DNA from 2 places in the Pusillimonas sp. NJUB218 genome. Region 1 is predicted to be linked to the other one. Evidence: predicted binding sites of a transcription regulator. Region 1 holds the regulator's gene; the other holds the start of a gene.

Region 1 (9,078 bases):
CTGTGCACGGCGGCGAATATTTTCGACCTCGGCTTTGGCGCGCAAAAGCTCATCGTGGTATTGGGCGACCTGGGCCTGAGCGGCCTCGAGCAAAGCGGCCAGATCATGGTCTGCACCCTCGGCGCCTAGAGGCTCGTTCGACTCGAGCTGCTCGGAAGTGTCCGTTGCCGGATTTTCGTCTTTGGGATCAAGGGGCTGCTGGTTCGTCGACATAGTTAAAGCTCTCCACTTCAAGTGATTCAATTCAATGCAAATGGGGGCACTCGCCCCCATTTCAAGACCAGAAATAGCTGTGTACAAAGTGCGCAGGCGATTAGCCCCGCCGAGGGTTAGCCATGTGCCGGCGACCGCCCCTTTTACAACCAGCCCTGCAGATGCTGCTTGACCAGGCCGGTCAGGCCGCGCGCCCAGGTTTCGTCATCGTTGAGGCATTCGATATAACGGAACTGTTCGCCGCCTGCATGTAAAAACGCCTCTTGACACTCCACCTGGATTTCCTCGAGCGTCTCGAGACAATCGGCCAGAAAACCCGGACACATGACATCGACCCGGCGCACCCCTTGTTCAGCCCAGGCTTTGAGGGTGGGCTCGGTATAGGGCTGCAACCATTTCTCGGCGCCAAACCGGCTTTGAAACGACACATGCACCAAATGGCCGTCTTCGCCCAGACATTCACGCAGCGCTGCTGCCGTGTCCATGCAGTCGCGATGATAAGGATCACCCTGATTAATAGTGCGCTGGGGCAAACCATGAAAACTCAACAACAGACGCTCGGGCTTACCTTGCGATTGCCACAGTGCGCGAACCTTGTCGGCCATGGCTTTAATATAGGCGGGCAAAGTCGGGTAACGTTTCACAAACCGCAGTTCGGGCTGATTACGCAAGCGCGCTGCATAAGTGCACACCGCATCAACCGCGGTGGCGGTAGTACTGGCTGCATACTGCGGATACATGGGCACCGTCAGGATGCGCTCGCACCCTTTCGCTCGCAGGGCTTCGATACCCTGCGCCACGGAAGGGTTGCCGTAGCGCATAGCCAGGACCACGTGCACGTCGTGCCCCTGCTCGGTTAACAGGTCTTGCACGCGGTCGGCCTGCGCCTGGCTGTACACCGTAAGCGGTGAGCCGTTTTCGAGCCAAATACCGGCATAACGCGGCACCAGCTTACGGGGCCGGATACGCAAAATAATGCCCTGCAAAATAAATTGCCAGATCCATTGCGGAATTTCGATGACGCGCGGGTCGGACAGAAACTCGGACAAATACCGGCGGATAGCGGGCGCTGTCGGTGCATCGGGCGTACCCAGATTGACCAGCAGAACGCCGACGGGGCCCTCGGCGCGCGCCGGCGGGTTCGGATCAAGGCCATGAGGATCGGGCGTTTCGGGCAGATAACGAGACGGCAAAAAACTGGACATGAAAGGCCTTGAAAGAATCGGGGTCAGGACGTGTTGTGGCTAAGCGCGTTTGAGAGCAGGCGCGCCGTGATGTCGACGATGGGAATGACGCGATCGTAGGCCATACGGGTAGGCCCGATCACACCCAGAGTGCCGACGATTTTACCGTCGATACCATAGGGTGCTGTAATAACCGAGACGTCTTCTAGCGGGACAAGCTGTGAATCGCCGCCGATATAAATTTGCACACCATGCGCGCGGCTGGAGACATCGAGCAACTGCAACAGATCGGTTTTTTTCTCGAAAAGTGCAAACATGCGACGCAAGCGATCCATGTCTGACGCGATGTCGGAAATATCGAGTAATTTGCTTTCGCCGGAAATCACCACGCCGTCATCACTGCCGTCAGACGCCGTACCCGCCTCAACCGCCTGTTGCATCAGACGCGAAATATCTTCTTTAAGCGATGACAACTCGTTGGTAATGGCCTCGCGGACTTCATAAAACGACCGGCCTGCAAAATGCGCATTAAAGAAATTACTGGCTTCGGTCAGCTCTTGGTCGAGGTAATCGCGCTGAACAAACAAAATGCGGTTTTGTACGTCACCGTCCGGTGTCACGATGATCAGCAGAACGCGCTTGTCGGAAAGACGGATGAATTCGATTTGCCGAAATACTTGCGAGCGCTTTGGGGCCAGCACCACACCGGCAAAGCGGGTAAGGTTAGACAACAAATTCGCCGCAGCATTAACGGCTCGTGTCGGCTCGGATGCCGGCAACATCTCGCGTATCTGGCTGGGTTGCAAAACCTCGAAGCGTTGCGTCGCCAGCAGACGATCGACAAACAGACGGTAGCCTCGCGGGGTTGGCACCCGCCCGGCCGACGTATGCGGGCTATGGATAAGCCCCAGCTCTTCGAGGTCGGCCATGACATTACGAATGGTGGCCGGGGACAGCTCGAACATTTTTGAAAGTGTGCGCGACCCCACGGGTTGACCATCGGCAATATAACGCTCGATGAGTGCCTTGAGCAGGGCTTTGGCTCTGTCGTCCATGTCCATGTTTAAACCTTACGCCTCCGGAAGACAAAGTTGTCGTTCCGGGTACAACAACAAACGCTTGTGGAACATATAATAAATTTATCTGAACCCAAACATCATAAACAAGGTATCGGCACAATGCATTTCAAAACTGTAGCGTTGGTCGGGCGCTACCAGGACAGCGGACTTGACGCCCCGCTGCGCGAACTGGCCGCGACCCTCGAAAAAGCAGGGTGCCGCGTTCTTGTCGAAACCGATACTGCCGTTAATACCGGAGTCACCGAATACGCTGTCGCGTCGTACGCCGAAATCGGCGGCCAGGCCGACCTGGCCGTTATTATGGGCGGCGACGGCACCATGCTGGGCGCAGCCCGCATGCTGGCGCGGGCCCATGTACCGCTTATCGGCATCAACCACGGACGGCTCGGGTTTATTACCGACATCCCGCTGCAGTCGGCAGCCGCCGCTTTAACACGCGTCATCGAAGGCAACTTCAATATCGAAGAGCGCATCTTACTTGAAGGCCGCGTCATGCGCGGCGACCAGATCATGTTTTCGGGGGTTGCCCTGAACGACGTCGTCATCAATCGCGCCGGCCGCGGCGGCATGATCGAACTGGGCGTCGAGCTCGATGGCAACCTGATGTACAACCAACGCGCCGACGGCCTGATCATCTCTACCCCGACGGGCTCGACCGCTTACGCGCTGTCGGCCAACGGCCCCATTTTGCACCCGCAACTGCGCACCATGCTGCTGGTACCGGTCGCACCGCAAACATTGTCAAACCGACCCATCGTCATCCCCGACAGCGGCGTACTCAGCATCACCATCACATCGCTCAGCCGCGTCGAATCAGGTGCCAGCGTTCACTTCGACATGCAAACCTGGTCCGAATGCCAAGCCGGCGACCGCATCGAAGTGCGGCGCGCGCAAGATACCATACGCTTCGTTCACCCAACCGGTTACAGCTTTTTCTCGACGTTGCGGCGCAAATTGCTCTGGAACCAAATGCCCACCCTGTCAGACGAGACCGAATAAACCATGTTGCGATCCCTGAGCCTTACCGATTTCGTCATTGTCGAGCACTCCGAAATCCAATTCGACTCGGGTTTCACAGTGTTTTCAGGCGAGACAGGCGCTGGCAAGTCAATTCTTATCGACGCCCTGTCGCTGGTGCTGGGCGCGCGTGCCGACACCGCTTTTATTCGCGATGGCGCCGACAAGGCCGACATCAGCGCGGTATTTAACGTGCCCGACAACCTGGTCGGCTGGCTGACCGAACACGACCTTGATACCGACGATACGCTGGTGCTTCGTCGCGTAATCGACCAGCAAGGCAAAAGCCGCGCCTACATTAACGGGGTGCCCGCCACGCTGGGCCAATTACGCGAACTAAGCGAACAGTTGGTCGATATCCATGGCCAGCACGCCCACCAAAGCCTGCTCAAACCCGGTAGCCAGCGCGAACTACTCGACACGCAAGGCCGCCACACCGATCTAGTCCAAAATGTGGCGCAAGCTTGGCAGGCCTGGCAAACACTGACCAAACAGCTCGACAATGCGCGCGCACATACCGACACACTTCAAGAAGAACAAAACCGGCTCGAATGGCAAGTCAACGAGCTTGAACAGCTAAGCCTGGCCGACGGCGAATGGGACGCCCTCTCGGCTGAACACAACCGCCTGGCTCACGCCCAATCGTTACTTGAAAACGCCACACAGGCTTTAAGCGCATTAGACGACGACACCGCCGGCGCGCATCACATCCTGAACACCGCAGCGCATCGGCTGCAAGGCATGCTTCGCCATGACGCACAACTCGCCGTAATTTGCGACACACTCGAATCGGCTCGCATCGCGACTGCCGAGGCCATATCCGACCTGAACAGCTACATCAGCAAGCTCGACCTCGACCCCGACGCCCTGCAGCAAGCCGAGGCGCGAATGTCGGCCATCTTCGACGCCGCTCGCAAATTCCGCGTCGAACCCGACGAGATCCCCGCCTTGGCCACACGCTTGCGTGAACGGCTACACGAAACACAAGCTGGCATCGACCTGGCAGCACTCGAAGCCAAAGCCCAGGCAGCGCACGACCACTACACGACATGGGCGGCACAATTGACAGCCGCACGAAAAAAGGCTGCCAGCCTCATGGCACCCGCCGTCACTCAAGCCATGCAAACGCTAGCCATGGCCGGCGGGCGCTTCGATGTGGCCATCACCCCTTGTGCATCTGGCCCTAACGGCAACGAAACCATTGAATTTTTGGTGGCGGCCCACACCGGCACACAGCCTCGCCCGCTGGCCAAGGTGGCCTCAGGCGGCGAACTGGCCCGGCTGTCGCTGGCGCTGTCAGTCATCGCCAGCCAGGCTGCACGCGTCCCTACACTTATTTTCGACGAGGTCGACAGCGGTATTGGCGGCGGGGTGGCCGAAGTAGTGGGCAAACTGCTTGGGGCCCTGGGCGAACGCCATCAGGTGCTATGCGTCACACACTTGCCCCAGGTAGCGGCTTGCGGCAACCATCACTTCAAGGTCAGCAAGTCTCAGCACAAAGGCAAAACGACCTCGCGCATCGATTTACTCGATAAAAAAGCGCGCATCGATGAGATAGCGCGCATGCTGGGTGGGCTAAGCATTACCGACACTACGCGTCAGCATGCCGCCGAAATGCTGGGGGCCTGAAGCTTATTTTTTCTTCTGGCACGACCCGCAAATGCCGTAAAGCATCATAGTGTGGCTTTCGAGCGTAAAGTTTTTTTGCTCGGCGATCAGGTGCTGACGCTTTTCGATGTCGGGGTCGGTGAACTCGACCACCTTGCCACAGTTGGTGCAGATAAGATGGTCGTGGTGGTCGCCGTCGTTAAGCTCGAAAACGGCCTTGCCCCCATCGAACTGGCTACGCGTTAGAATACCTGCCTGTTCAAACTGCGTCAGCACGCGGTAAACGGTTGCCAGGCCAATATCGATATCTTCTGCGATAAGGGCACGGTAAACGTCTTCGGCGCTTTGGTGGCGTGTGTCTGATTTACGAAAAACATCCAGAATTTTAAGGCGTGGAAACGTTGCCTTAAGACCCATGTTTTTCAGTTCGTTTTGTTCATTCATGTTCGAGGCTCTCGGGCAGGTGGACATTATGCCTTTATCATAACGGTTTTATTCAACCTGAATCACAGGGGCGCTTCGTGCTTACGACTGCTAAACCACTATTTTCAAAGTTGCGCACAGGCTTGACCGTTGGTGCGCTGGCCCTGACGCTCACCGCATGCGGCGGCACCAAGTGGGGCTTCCCTTACCGGGCCGACGTTCAGCAGGGCAACTGGGTGACTGCCGAGCAAGTCGCGCGACTCGAACCCGGCATGACCCGTGAGCAAGTTCGCTTCATTTTGGGCACACCCACCCTGCAAGACATCTTCCGCAACGACCGCTGGGATTACCCCTACTTCAACAAACCCGGTTACGGCGAAGAAGAAGAGCGTAAGTTCACTGTCTGGTTCGAAGGCGACGTACTACTGCGATGGGCCGGAGACCAAATGCCCGACCGCCAACCTTTCGAAAAGAGTGATTCGGGCGCCCAATCGGCCGAAGGCGCACCGCAAGACGCCGACGCTGGCAAAGCCGCCATCGAACGCCGGGCTGGCCCCAACACCGAGATCGAGATCAACCCTGAGCGCACGCCGGCTGCCGTGATTCAAAGCCAGCCTGTTTCCGAACCCTTACGCTAAGAGACCCCTATGCGCATCGCCATTGCAGGATCCGACGGCCGCATGGGCCGCATGCTGATCGAAGCTGTCATTAATTCGCCCGACCTGACGCTCGCCGTTGCGCTCGACCGCGCCGGTTCGGCCTGCATAGGCCAAGACGCCGGTGGCTTTCTGGGCCACACGACGGGCGTGCACATTACCGACGACCTCGACGCATTAAGTCACGCCGACTGTCTCATCGACTTCACGCGCCCAGAAGGCACACTTACCCACCTCGAGGCATGCGTCAAACATAAGGTCAAGTGCGTTATCGGCACAACAGGCTTCGATATCGCGGGTAAGCAGGCCATTCAGGCCGCAAGTCAAAAAACAGCCATTGTGTTCGCCCCAAACATGAGCGTAGGCGTCAACGCGACGCTCAAATTGCTGGACATGGCAGCGCGCCTGCTCAATAGTGGCTACGACGTCGAAGTCTTCGAAGCCCATCATCGCAACAAAGTCGACGCGCCTTCGGGCACTGCTTTGGCTATGGGCGAAACCGTCGCCCGGGCTTGGGGCGAGAAGCTAGACGATATCGCCGATTGGGCGCGCCACGGGCATACAGGCGCACGTGAAGACGGCCGCATTGGTTTTTCGGTCATGCGCGGCGGCGATATCGTGGGTGACCACACGGTGTTTTTTTGCGGTGCCGGCGAGCGCATCGAGATCTCACATCGCTCTAGCAGCCGGACCACCTACGCCCAAGGCAGCCTGCGTGCCGCACGTTACCTGGCGCGTAAAGAGTTCGGCCTGTTCGACATGCAAGACGTGCTCTCTAGTTGATCAGAACAGGCATTACCCAATAAAACACAAAGCTTGCCGGCCTACCGCCTGGAGGCCGGCAATCAAGCACACAACACGGGCTCTTGCTCTAACCTTACCCCAAAGCGGGCGTAAACATCGGCGCAAATATTCTGCGCCAACGTCAGCAACTCTGCAGACGTCGCCCCACCAAAATTAACCAATACAAGCGCTTGCCGGTCGTGCACACCCACCGCACCCTGGCGGCGCCCTTTCCAGCCAGCACGATCAATCAGCCAGCCGGCCGCCAGCTTAAAGGTGCCGTCAGGCTGCGGGTAACCAACCAGGTCAGGGAAGCCAGCCCTCAGGCCTTCCCAAACCGACGCCTCAACCACCGGATTTTTAAAGAAACTGCCTGCATTGCCCAGCACCGCCGGGTCGGGCAATTTGCTTTGCCTGATAGCGCAAACTGCATCAAATACCTGTCGGGGCGTCAACTGCCCCGATGCAGCCATTTCGCGACATGTCGATAAATCGGGGTACGACAATTGCGGTACCCAAGGCTTGGGCAAACGAAACCGAACCCGTGTAATCAGCCACCGGCCCGCGGGCTGGCGTTTAAAAAAACTGTCTCGATAGGCGAACTCGCACTCGCTCCGCGAAAACACCCGACTTTTGCCCTGCTGAATGTCCCAGGCGTGCACCTGGTCGATGCGCGTATCGAGTTCAACGCCATAGGCACCAATATTTTGTACGGGCGCGGCCCCGACAGTGCCGGGTATAAGCGCAAGGTTCTCAAGGCCGGCCCAGCCATTTTCCAGACATTTGCCTACAAAGTTATGCCAGGTCTCACCGGCCTGGGCTTCAACCAGCCAAGCATCCGGCGTATCCGCGATCAGGGCAATACCTTGGGTTTGCGTACAAATTACCAACCCGGACAATTGCGGCGCCAGCACCACATTACTCCCGCCCCCCAGCACCAAGGCGTGGTCGTAAGCAGTTGCCAACCGAGTCAGCTCGGGCAATTGGGCCTCGTCGGTAAAGACAACGCAAGCGGAGGCATGCGACACCAACCCCAACGTATTCATGGAAGAAAGATCTTTGGGTTCGACAGACAAAGACATGAGTAAGTCTCGTAGACACAAGCGGGCGAAAGACAGCTATTACACCATGACCCAATAATGACCGACGCGACGACGGAAATTTTGGCCGCATCAACCCATTTGCGCACAAATTTAATTTTGTGTTATTATTTTGGCCTTGCCAGAAACAAAGCAGCTTTTAAAGCCTAAACGAAAGTGAAGCCATAAAGTTGAATAAGGCAAGCGCAAAAAGTGTAGCAGTTAGCAGCAAACGCAGTGTAATAACTGCGATGACATAACCTGAAACGCAAGGCAGCTGTCTTAACCCAGCATGTAGTAGCCAAGCAATTTGTGATGCAGTAAAAATTTAAAAACAAGTTAAAAAAAACGGTTTTTAAGTTTGCAAAACAAAAAAAACAGGTTATAATGCAAAGCTTCCTGGGGCTAGCAAGCCAACAGGAAAACACTGAAAAGTGCGCACCACGCGGGAATAGCTCAGTTGGTAGAGCGCAACCTTGCCAAGGTTGAGGTCGCGAGTTCGAGACTCGTTTCCCGCTCCAAATACCAAAAGGGAAGCCCACAAAGCTTCCCTTTTTTACGTACAATTTAGTACGTTTCGGCGCAATGGCAGAGTGGTTATGCAGCGGATTGCAAATCCGTGTACCCCGGTTCGATTCCGAGTTGCGCCTCCATCCCCCCCTCCTCTATTTCGGCCTGCCCATGGATGACCTCGTTCGTGCCGCAATGGCTCGCTGGCCAGACGTCCCCGACGTTTTCGGCTGGCTGTCTTTAACCCGCAACGGCCAATGGCGTCTGCACCCCACGGGTAACGCGCTGGCCCCAGACGATGGCGACCCAGATCCCGAGGGCGAATCCATCAGCAACCCGCAAATTACGAGTTTCATCAGCCGCAACTACATGACTGACGACAGCGGGTGCTGGTATTTTCAGAATGGGCCGCAAAAAGTTTATGTCCGGCTCGATGCTGCACCGTTAATACTGCGCATCGACAACAAGAACAGCAGCCTTCAAGCACACACCGGCACTGTGGTCGACATCGTTAGCAGCTGGTGGC
Region 2 (9,078 bases), on a different contig from region 1:
TCAGCCCTGCTTTCTGGGCGAAGGCCGCAGACCAATTCACTTTGAAGTCGGTGGATGCCCGCTCAACGAATAACGCTGCGAGCCCGTATTCTTGGGCCATTTTTGGCCCGGCGTCGGGCCCCAGGCAAAGCAGTGCGGTTGCCCAGGCGTCGGCCAATACGCATTGTTTGTGTATGACGGTGACGGCGGCCAGCGCGTGTTGCAAGGGTTGGCCGGTGCGCGCGTCCAGCGTGTGGGCGTAACGTTTGCCCTCGTGTTCAAAGTGGCGCCTGTAGTCGCCCGACGTGGCTACCGCTTCGTTGCTCAGGACAAGCGGCAAGTGTATTTCGTCGATACCGACTTGCCAGGGTTTGCCGTCGGGGTTGGTGCCGCGCGCCTTCAGCTCTCCGCCCAGTTCCACCAGGTAGTGGGTATAGCCGTGTTCGTCCAGCGTGCGCGCCATGACGTCTACGCCGTAGCCCTTGGCAATAGACGATAGGTCAAACTGCAACCCGCCGGGCTGCCAGACGCCGCGGTGCTCGGGGTTCAGTGCAGTTTTGCGCCAGCCGCTGCGCAGCAGGGCATCGCGTAGCGCTGCCGGCGCCGGGGGCCGGGTACAGGGGCCGGCCGGTCCAAAGCCCCACAGGTTTACCAGCTCATTCAGGGTAGGGTCGTAGGCGCCTTGCGTGGCTTGCGCCACCTGCAGGGCGGCTTCCATCACTGTGTAGAACTCGGGTTCTATCTGATACCAGCCGGGCTCGGCACGGTTCAGCCGGCTGATGGTACTGCCGGTGTCCCAGGTGCTCATTTGGTCGACGATGTTGTCGAGCGCGGCCTGCAAGGCGGCTTGTATTGCGCTAGGTAAAGCCGGAGCCGGATGTCTTCCGACAAGGCTTGTGCCTGTGGGGCGCAAGGCGGGGTTGTGCGGACCGATGTCCACCGCCCACGTCGTCCCCATGCTGTTACCCTGCAGGCGTATCCAGTCGCTCATAGGCGTTACTGCGGCAAGACCTCGAGTGTGGCTGTGTAAGACAAGTTGCGTGTTTTCGCTTGTTTTACGCTGGTCTTGTCATCGCTGTGTTCGATGTGCAACCAGTATTGGCCAGCTTGCGGCCAGGTCACTTCGATTTCGCCGTCTGCATTTGTCTTGGCGATGATTTCTTCAACCTGGTTGCGGTAACGCTGGGCGCCACGCACGACCTCGACATCGATGTTTTGGGCGGGTTGGCCGTCGAGCAATACGACGAAGCTTGCCTTTTCGCCCGCGTACAAATCGTTCGGATGGGTTAGCGGGCGCAGGCTCAGGCCCTGATCATCGGCTTTAATGGTCGTGGGTTTGTCGCGAGTGACAAAAGTTTCGATGCGGCCATGGCGCTGCGTGACACGCAGATCTTCGGCGTTCTGTGGTACTTCGGTTGCAAACTTCTCGGGCGTGCCCATCCAGCGTTTGTTCTTGCCGTCTTCTTTCCAGAAGGCGACCAGGCCTGCGTTGACAATGGCCAGCTGATACGTGCCGGGTTCCGTCAGTTCTACGTCAAAGCCGCTGCGCATTTGGCCCGTAAAGGTGTTTTGGGCCTGTACAGGCTTGCCGCTGGGGCTGGTGATGTTCAGGTTGCTTAGTTGCAATGGGCGGTAGTTGACATGAAATTTGTCGTTGCTGACGGCGGCGTCGACGGTAACCCACGCCTTGTCGCCCGACAGTACGGTAGACGAAGGCAACAGCCAGAAGTCGTGGGCGTTAGCGGCAGGGGCTGTCAGGGTGGCCGCCAGCAGCGACAGGGCAAGCAATTTCTTCATAAGACGGTCTCTTCCAAAGTGTGAAATGCAGTTAGGGGTTGGCGTGTAAAGTGACAGCGCCCAGTTCGTGTTTGCCTTCAGTGGCCTGGTGCTGCGTTGCTGCGGGCGGCCACGCTAGCGGCAGGCGAACTAGCTCGCGTCCGCCCTTTTCGCGTGAAGCTTCGACAACAATGTCGTATTGGCCGGCGGGCAGGTCTTTGAGTGCGGCGGCATTGGCGGGTACGCTGATTTTGTGATCGCCGACCGGGCGTGTTGCCCCTGTCACGGCGTCGTCTGGTTCGCCTTGGGTACGGCCGCTGACACGCCACCATTGGCGCAGGTCTTTCAGCCATTTCTTGCCTTCACCGTCGGCCTTCTTGTTTTCGTACCACACTGCAATGTCGCGTACGACTTTGCGATTTTCGCCCTCTAGCCAAACCGCTACGTAGGGTCGGTGGTATTCGGCGGTGTCAATTTTTGGCAGGTTGATGTTCAGTGCCAGGTCGGCCGCCACGCTGTGCCCGCCCATCAGCGAAGTCAGCAAAATAGCGGTGGTGGCGGCGGTTTTAACTGGAAGGGCCATGGTTACGGTCTCTGGTTCAGGGTCTGTGGGTTTGCGTTGGGTCGGTTTAGACGGCGTTGATGGTTTTATGTTCTAGGGGACGTAAAGCACTCGTGGACTCGTCGTCAGTGGACGAGAAGCAGCATCAGCAGCGCGGGAATCACAACGCCGGCGCTGGTAATGGGCCAGGTCATCGGGCGGTTCTTGCCGTGGATCTTCAGCAGGACCAAGCCGGTAATGGCGAAGACCAGGCAGGCAACGGCCAGTATGTCAATAAACCAGCGCCATGCGACTCCGCTATGACGTCCTTTATGCAAGTCGTTCAGGTAGGCGATCGCGCCGCGATGTATACGTTCGTACTCGAGTTCGCCGGTGGCCAGGTCAATGGCCAGCCAGGCATCGCCGCCAGGCTCGGGCAGAGATACATACACTTCGTCAGCGGACACTTCGGCCGGTCGCCCAGCAATACGAATGCCCAGGGCCTGGTCAAACCAGTTCTCGAGGTTGGTGGGCAGCACAGGGTGGCTGGTGTGCTGCGTTTTGGATGCCGATGCGTCGCCGTTAGTGACGGTATTGGCCCACGACTGAATATTGGCGTGGATGTCGTTGGGCAGTGCAAGTTGGCGTTGGGTCGTTTCGGCGTTGCCCTCGAACAGCGAAGTGTTGTTCAGCGTGACCCCGGTAATCGAAAACAGAATCAGGCCCGCCAGGCTGATAGCGGCGCTTACCCAATGCCACTGATGCATTGTTTTCATCCAGGTGTTCTTGTTGCGAGGCTTGCTGCGGGCGACGGCGTTCATTTAATTCAAAACAGGCGCTCGGGGCGCAATGGGTGGGTTCAGATGGCGAAATGTGACTGTTTTAATGCAAGGCAATACCCTGCGTTTGACCTGTTAGATCGACTGGCGCCGATTATATATTAAATAAGAATGGTTATCATCATTATTATTGTTATTGAGTCTGGTGGCTTGCGGTGCAGATTGTGGGGCGGGGCTGATCCATACTGGGGCGTTCTAGCGCTCTCGGCAGTGCATTCGGTGTTCAGATGCCGTCTGCACCCTATGGGGGCACTGCGGTCTGTGATGTGGCACAGATATTGCTTTATGTATTTCACGAAGTCTTCAAACTTCGTGCGTAGTATGGCTAATGAGAGAGAGCCTCGCGCTCACACAGCCGCTTCGGCGCGCTGTGTGAGCGCTTTTTTTTTGAACTTTCTGCTCCGACCGCTGGTCATATTGGTAACGCTCTTAGCACTCGGCCGCACAGAGTGCTAATATAAAAGTTACCTATTTCAAGGATCAGGACTGCACACGAAAATGACGAACCCATCGCAATCTTTGGCACTGTCTAATACAGCATTAACAGCGGCCATCTCGAACCCCGGTGCATTAGGCACTATCGAGGCCTATATTGCAGCGGTTAATCGTTTGCCCGTGCTTTCTGCCGAGCAAGAAACTGAACTGGGCAAGCGTTTGCGCGATGCCGCAGATCTCGACGCTGCTCGCGAACTCATCTTGTCGCATCTGCGTCTGGTCGTATCGGTTTCGCGCCAGTACCTGGGCTATGGTCTGGCGCATGCCGACCTTATCCAGGAAGGCAATATCGGCCTCATGAAGGCCGTCAAGCGTTTCGACCCCGACCGCGGTGTGCGGCTGGTGTCGTTTGCTGTGCACTGGATCAAAGCCGAAATTCACGAATACATCGTGCGCAACTGGCGTATGGTCAAAATCGCCACCACTAAGGCTCAGCGCAAGCTGTTCTTTAATTTGCGCAGAATGCGCCCCGACGGCCAAACGCTCGATCCGGCGCAGGTCGATGCCATTGCGCGCGAACTCAACGTACGTCCCGAAGACGTCAGCGAGATGGAAGTCCGTCTGACGGGGCGCGAACTGGCCCTCGAAGCGCCTCAAGACGACGAAGATGCTTTTGCCCCTGTCTCGTACTTGTCTGACGACGGCATGCAAGAGCCCTCCAACGTGCTAGAGCGCCGCGCGAGCGATGCGCTGCAAGGCCCCGGGCTGGGCAAGGCCCTGGAAATGCTCGACGCACGTTCCCGGCGCATTGTCGAGGCTCGTTGGTTGCAAGACGAGGGTGGCGCCACCCTGCACGAGCTGGCTGCCGAATACGGCGTATCGGCCGAGCGCATCCGCCAGATCGAGGCAGCAGCATTCAAAAAAATGCGCGCAGCGCTCACGGTTTAAGCTAACTGGCGGGTGCTTGATCGCCTTGCGGGCGGGTGCTTTTAAGTGTCAGGCGTCGCGTCGAGCCAGATCAGGCTTAATTAGTCGCCCTGGCGTTGGCAGCAGGGCAGATACAAAAAAATACATTTTCATCAGGTATTTGACTGAACCAAATGCCGGTCGTAAGGCCTAAACCTTATAAGACATCGTTGACATTCACCTCGTTGTGTCCGGTGTCTTGTGACCGCTTCTGCTTCTCTCAATCCCCTCCCTTCTGAAGCGGGTTTTTTAGTGGGACGCCAACCTCGGCGTCCCCTTTTTTATGTCCGCAGCCTGCGATGGTCAGGCTCTTGTTAATGGCGCGTAAGCCCGAAAAAATTACGCGCGCCAAGCCCTAGAGACGGTCTTGTCTTTGTAAACCACATAGTTATTTCGGCCGTTGTGCTTTGCGGCATACAACGCCTGGTCTGCGCGTTTCAGCAGGTCGTCGGCGTCGACGGGTGCGCTGCCATCAAAATAGGCTATGCCAATGCTCGCCGATACACTGACTGTCGCTTGGCCCAGGGTTATGGGTGTGCGAAGGGACTCTAAAATTTTGTCGAAGATAGTCGTCCCGTTGGGGCGTCGCAAGATGAGTGTGAATTCGTCTCCGCCCAGGCGAGCGACGGTGTCTTCGGCACGGACCAATGTTTGCAGCCGATGCGCTATTTCGATCAGTAAGTGATCGCCTGCGTCGTGACCATGCTGGTCGTTGACGGGTTTGAACCCATCAAGATCGAGCATGCATACGGCCAGTGTTTCGTTGGTGCGTTGTGCCTGGGCGACGGCTTGGTGCAGTCTGTCGACCAACAGCCGACGGTTCGGGATGCCGGTTAATGCATCATAAAAACCCATGCGCTCCAGCTCTTGCTCGTGATGCTTGAGCACGGTGATGTCCTGGATATAACCATGCCATGTAATGCTGCCATCGTCGTGTCGCGTGGGGGTCGAGCTGCCCTTTACCCAGATTTCGCCCTTGGTGGGGTGGTTGTACCGATAGGTTGCCGTCCATGTGTTCAGCGTAGCGGCCGAGTTTTCAATGAACTGCGTCAACTGCGGATAGTCGTCAGGGTGAACACGGTTGTAGACCCTATTGGCATCTTCTGACAATTGGGCGTAGGTGTAGCCGTACACATCGGCAATTTGGGGTGAGGCATAGGTAAATCGGCTAGCGCCATCGGCATCCAGTCGGAACTGATACAACGCGCCGGGTACGTTCTCGGCCAGCTCGCCCAGCCGTTGCCACAGGGCGCTGCGCTCTTGCTCGGCCAAAATGCGCTGGGCGTTAAGACGCTGTTCGGCTGCCCTGGCCGCAAGTAGCTGGCGGTGTAGCCACGCCAGGCGTGTCGTTTGCAGCGCTAAGGCAATCACTACCGCACTTAGCGTACCGACCAGCAGAAGGTTTTGCTGAATGAACTCAACGGGCGTCACCGACGGCGCCTGGTCGAAGGGGGGGAGCCGCAGCGTGACCATGGCGTCCTCGACGGCACTGTAGTCCCGCGGAATGGTGAAGCCATAGATACCGGCCTTGACCGCGACCGGGTCACCGGGTTCGATGGCCAGCAAGGCCGCCAACACACGCCGACTGGTGTCGCGGTCGATGTGCGGTAACGCAGCAATGGCCCATTCTGGGTAAAGCGTTGTTGACGTTACAAAAGGGAAGTTGGGCCATTTGATGGGCTCCAGTACTTCAAGCTGTGCAACGTCGGTGCGCCCTTGGGTTTGCATGGCCTCGAGTATGCCGGTACGAATAAAGCCGGCATCGGCGCGCTTGTCGAGTACGGCATCGACCACCTTGTCGTGTGGGTTGCCTAGCGCCATAAACTGGATGCGATCCAGGTCGATACCCTTCTTGCGCAGATGTGCTGCTTGTGCCGTGTAGCCGCCCAGGTACTGGCGGCCCAGAATGGCGACCTTTTTTCCTTCAAGGTCTGAAAGGGTCTTGATGCTGTCGTTGTCTTTGCGTTTGATAATGACGCCGCCCAGCTGCGAGACAGGCTGCCCGGCGTGCAGGGTAACCTGGGTGGCAATGGCCCCAGTTAACAGGTTCGAACTACGCAGGCGGATGTAATGGGCCGGGTTGGTAAACACGATGTCCAGCAGCGCGTTATCGACGGCGGTGGCCATTTCGTCTTGTTCAAGAAAGTGCAGTCTGACGGCGTGGCCAGGCAGGATTTTTTGGAGATATTCGGCTAAAGGCACCCACATCGGCCGCAAGATGTGTTCGGGGCGATAGTTGAAAATACCGATTTCCAGCGTGCGCGCTGGTTGGGAGATGTCGGGGGCGGTATTAGTGGCGTGTGCTGGCCGCGTAGCTAATGCCAGACATATCAAGCAAACAACAAATAGCAGTTTTGTTAGCCACGCCAAAATCAAATATGGCTGGTATGTAGGGCTTGCCAACCAAGGGGGCCCAACAGCATTGAAAAGGCATTTGCGCAAGATAGCCCCGGTGGTGATTGGCATAATCGCCACCCATCTTAAGCGCATTGGGCCAGTAATTACAACAGTGCTTTTATGTCGGCGGCCAGTTGATCGGCTGGAGCTGTGGCGTTGACTAGCACACGTGCTTGGCCGTTCTTGTCAAACAAATAGAACGATGCCGTGTGGTCCATCGAGTAGGTGTCGTTGCTGCGGTCGGGCACCTTGGCATAAAACGCCTTGAATGAGCGTGCCGTTTCTTTCAGTTGATCTGGCGAGCCTGTCAGCCCCGCAAAGTCGGGGTTAAAGGCTTTGACATAGTTTGCCAGCACTTCGGGGGTGTCGCGCTCGGGGTCGACGCTGATCATCATGACTTGAACGTCCTTTGCTTGGTCTCCCAGCAAAGACAACGATTGCGAGATATGCGCCAGGGCCGTGGGGCATACGTCTGGGCAATGCGTAAACCCGAAGAACACCACCAGGGCTTTGCCTTTGTAGTCGGCCAGGGTGCGGGGCTGGCCCGTATGGTCGATCATGTTCAGGCCGCTACCCAGGCCCGTGCCCGAGATATCAGACCCATGAAATTGAGGTTTCGGGTCGGGGCTGCAGGCCGCCAGCAATGTGGTCAGCCCTACGGCGCCAGCCAGCTTAAGTAACGAGCGTCGATTAAAGGTGGTGATAGTCATTAAAGCAGCAGTATCCAGTGGTCGATAAGCAGCGCCAGGAACAGCAGTGACAAGTACAGAATCGAGAAACGGAACAGTTTACGCGACAGGGCGTCGGAATAGTTACGATACAGCTGCCACGAGTACCAGACAAACAGCCCGCTAAGCACGGCAGCGCAGCCCAGGTAAATGAAGCCGCTCATGCGGATCATGAAGGGCAGCATGGTGGCGGCGAACAGCACCAGGCTGTACAAAAAAATGTGCAGCAACGTAAATTGCTGGCCGTGAGTGACCGGCAGCATGGGCAGGCCCGATTCGGCGTAGTCGGTGTTTCGGTAAAGCGCCAGCGCCCAGAAGTGCGGCGGTGTCCAGATAAAAATAATTAGCACCAGCACCCAGGCCTCGGCCGGTACCGAGTTGGCTACGGCGGCCCAGCCTAGCGCCGGCGGCATGGCGCCAGACAACCCGCCAATGACAATATTTTGTGGTGTCAGTGGCTTGAGGATAATGGTGTAGATGATGGCATAGCCCACAAAAGTGGCGAAGGTCAGCCACATGGTTAGCGGGTTGACCCAGTGGTAAAGCACCAGCATGCCTACACCACCCAAAATGCCCGACAGTACCAATACCTGCAGGTTGGTAATGGTGCCCTGTGCCGTTGCCCGACGCGCCGTACGCTGCATTTTGGCGTCGACTTCTTGTTCGATAAGACAGTTGATCGCAAAGGCGGCAGCGGCCAGCAGCCAGATGCCGATAGTTGCGGCGACAACGGGTTGCCAGGGCGGCAAGCCCGGGCTGGCCAGGAACATGCCGATAATGGCGCAAAATACGGCCAGTTGCGTAACACGGGGTTTGGTTAATACCCAGTATTGTCGCCACAGTCCGGACGAAGGAAGGGATGATGCAGTACTCATGACGCTATTGTAGTCTGACGGGCGGCCGCCAAGCGAACCAGCAGGGTGGTGCTGAACAGAACCAGTCCCGCAGCGCCGCCGTTATGCAAGACGGCAATCAGCAAGGGCCATTCGAAGAAAATGGTGGTCAGGCCGGTGAATAGTTGTGCCAGCAACAACAGCAAAATGGCGGTGGCGGGGGTGCGCAGGCCAGGCTCTTGGCGCAATTTAAGCGCCAGCAAGCCCATATACACAAACACGACAAAAGCAAAGTTACGGTGCACCCAATGAATGGCGGTAAGCGCGTGTTGGGAAATCATTTCGCCCGAAGGCAGCTCACCCAAGGCGCGGATGAGTGAGAAGCCGCCGTGCAAGTCCATAGGCGGTATCCACTGCCCATTGCAGGTTGGGAAATCCATGCACGCCAAAGCTGCATAGTTGGTGCTGACCCAGCCGCCTAAGGCGATTTGGGCGAATATTAAAATGAACCCGGCGACCATCCAGGGGTGCCAGCGCGCCGCAGCCGCTGGTATGGGTGGATGGGACTTCTCGCGCGCGGCCAG

The links. The regulator HrcA, encoded in region 1, represses chaperone genes, less so after heat shock. The targets are predictions, from matches to a motif close to TTAGCACTCNNNNNNNNNGAGTGCTAA.
Region 2: the regulator HrcA is predicted to act here: its motif matches at 3,565-3,591, upstream of rpoH (RNA polymerase sigma factor RpoH).

Annotation. Positions count from the first base shown of each region.
Region 1 covers NZ_NQMK01000004.1:172,346-181,423, reverse strand. Annotated here, with positions in the region: gene grpE (nucleotide exchange factor GrpE) at 1-213, opposite strand, end outside; gene hemH (ferrochelatase) at 357-1,418, opposite strand; gene hrcA (heat-inducible transcriptional repressor HrcA) at 1,442-2,452, opposite strand; gene CHR62_RS07275 (NAD kinase) at 2,576-3,475, shown strand; gene recN (DNA repair protein RecN) at 3,479-5,122, shown strand; gene fur (ferric iron uptake transcriptional regulator) at 5,126-5,545, opposite strand; gene CHR62_RS07260 (outer membrane protein assembly factor BamE) at 5,623-6,162, shown strand; gene dapB (4-hydroxy-tetrahydrodipicolinate reductase) at 6,172-6,963, shown strand; gene murB (UDP-N-acetylmuramate dehydrogenase) at 7,026-8,045, opposite strand; tRNA gene CHR62_RS07245 (tRNA-Gly) at 8,488-8,563, shown strand; tRNA gene CHR62_RS07240 (tRNA-Cys) at 8,622-8,695, shown strand; gene CHR62_RS07235 (DUF2946 family protein) at 8,724-9,078, shown strand, end outside.
Region 2 covers NZ_NQMK01000001.1:106,789-115,866, forward strand. Annotated here, with positions in the region: gene CHR62_RS00500 (FAD:protein FMN transferase) at 1-970, opposite strand, end outside; gene CHR62_RS00505 (DUF4198 domain-containing protein) at 976-1,776, opposite strand; gene CHR62_RS00510 (DUF2271 domain-containing protein) at 1,808-2,338, opposite strand; gene CHR62_RS00515 (PepSY-associated TM helix domain-containing protein) at 2,443-3,117, opposite strand; gene rpoH (RNA polymerase sigma factor RpoH) at 3,634-4,518, shown strand; gene CHR62_RS00525 (diguanylate cyclase domain-containing protein) at 4,876-6,870, opposite strand; gene CHR62_RS00530 (SCO family protein) at 7,038-7,643, opposite strand; gene cyoE (heme o synthase) at 7,643-8,536, opposite strand; gene CHR62_RS00540 (heme A synthase) at 8,533-9,078, opposite strand, start outside.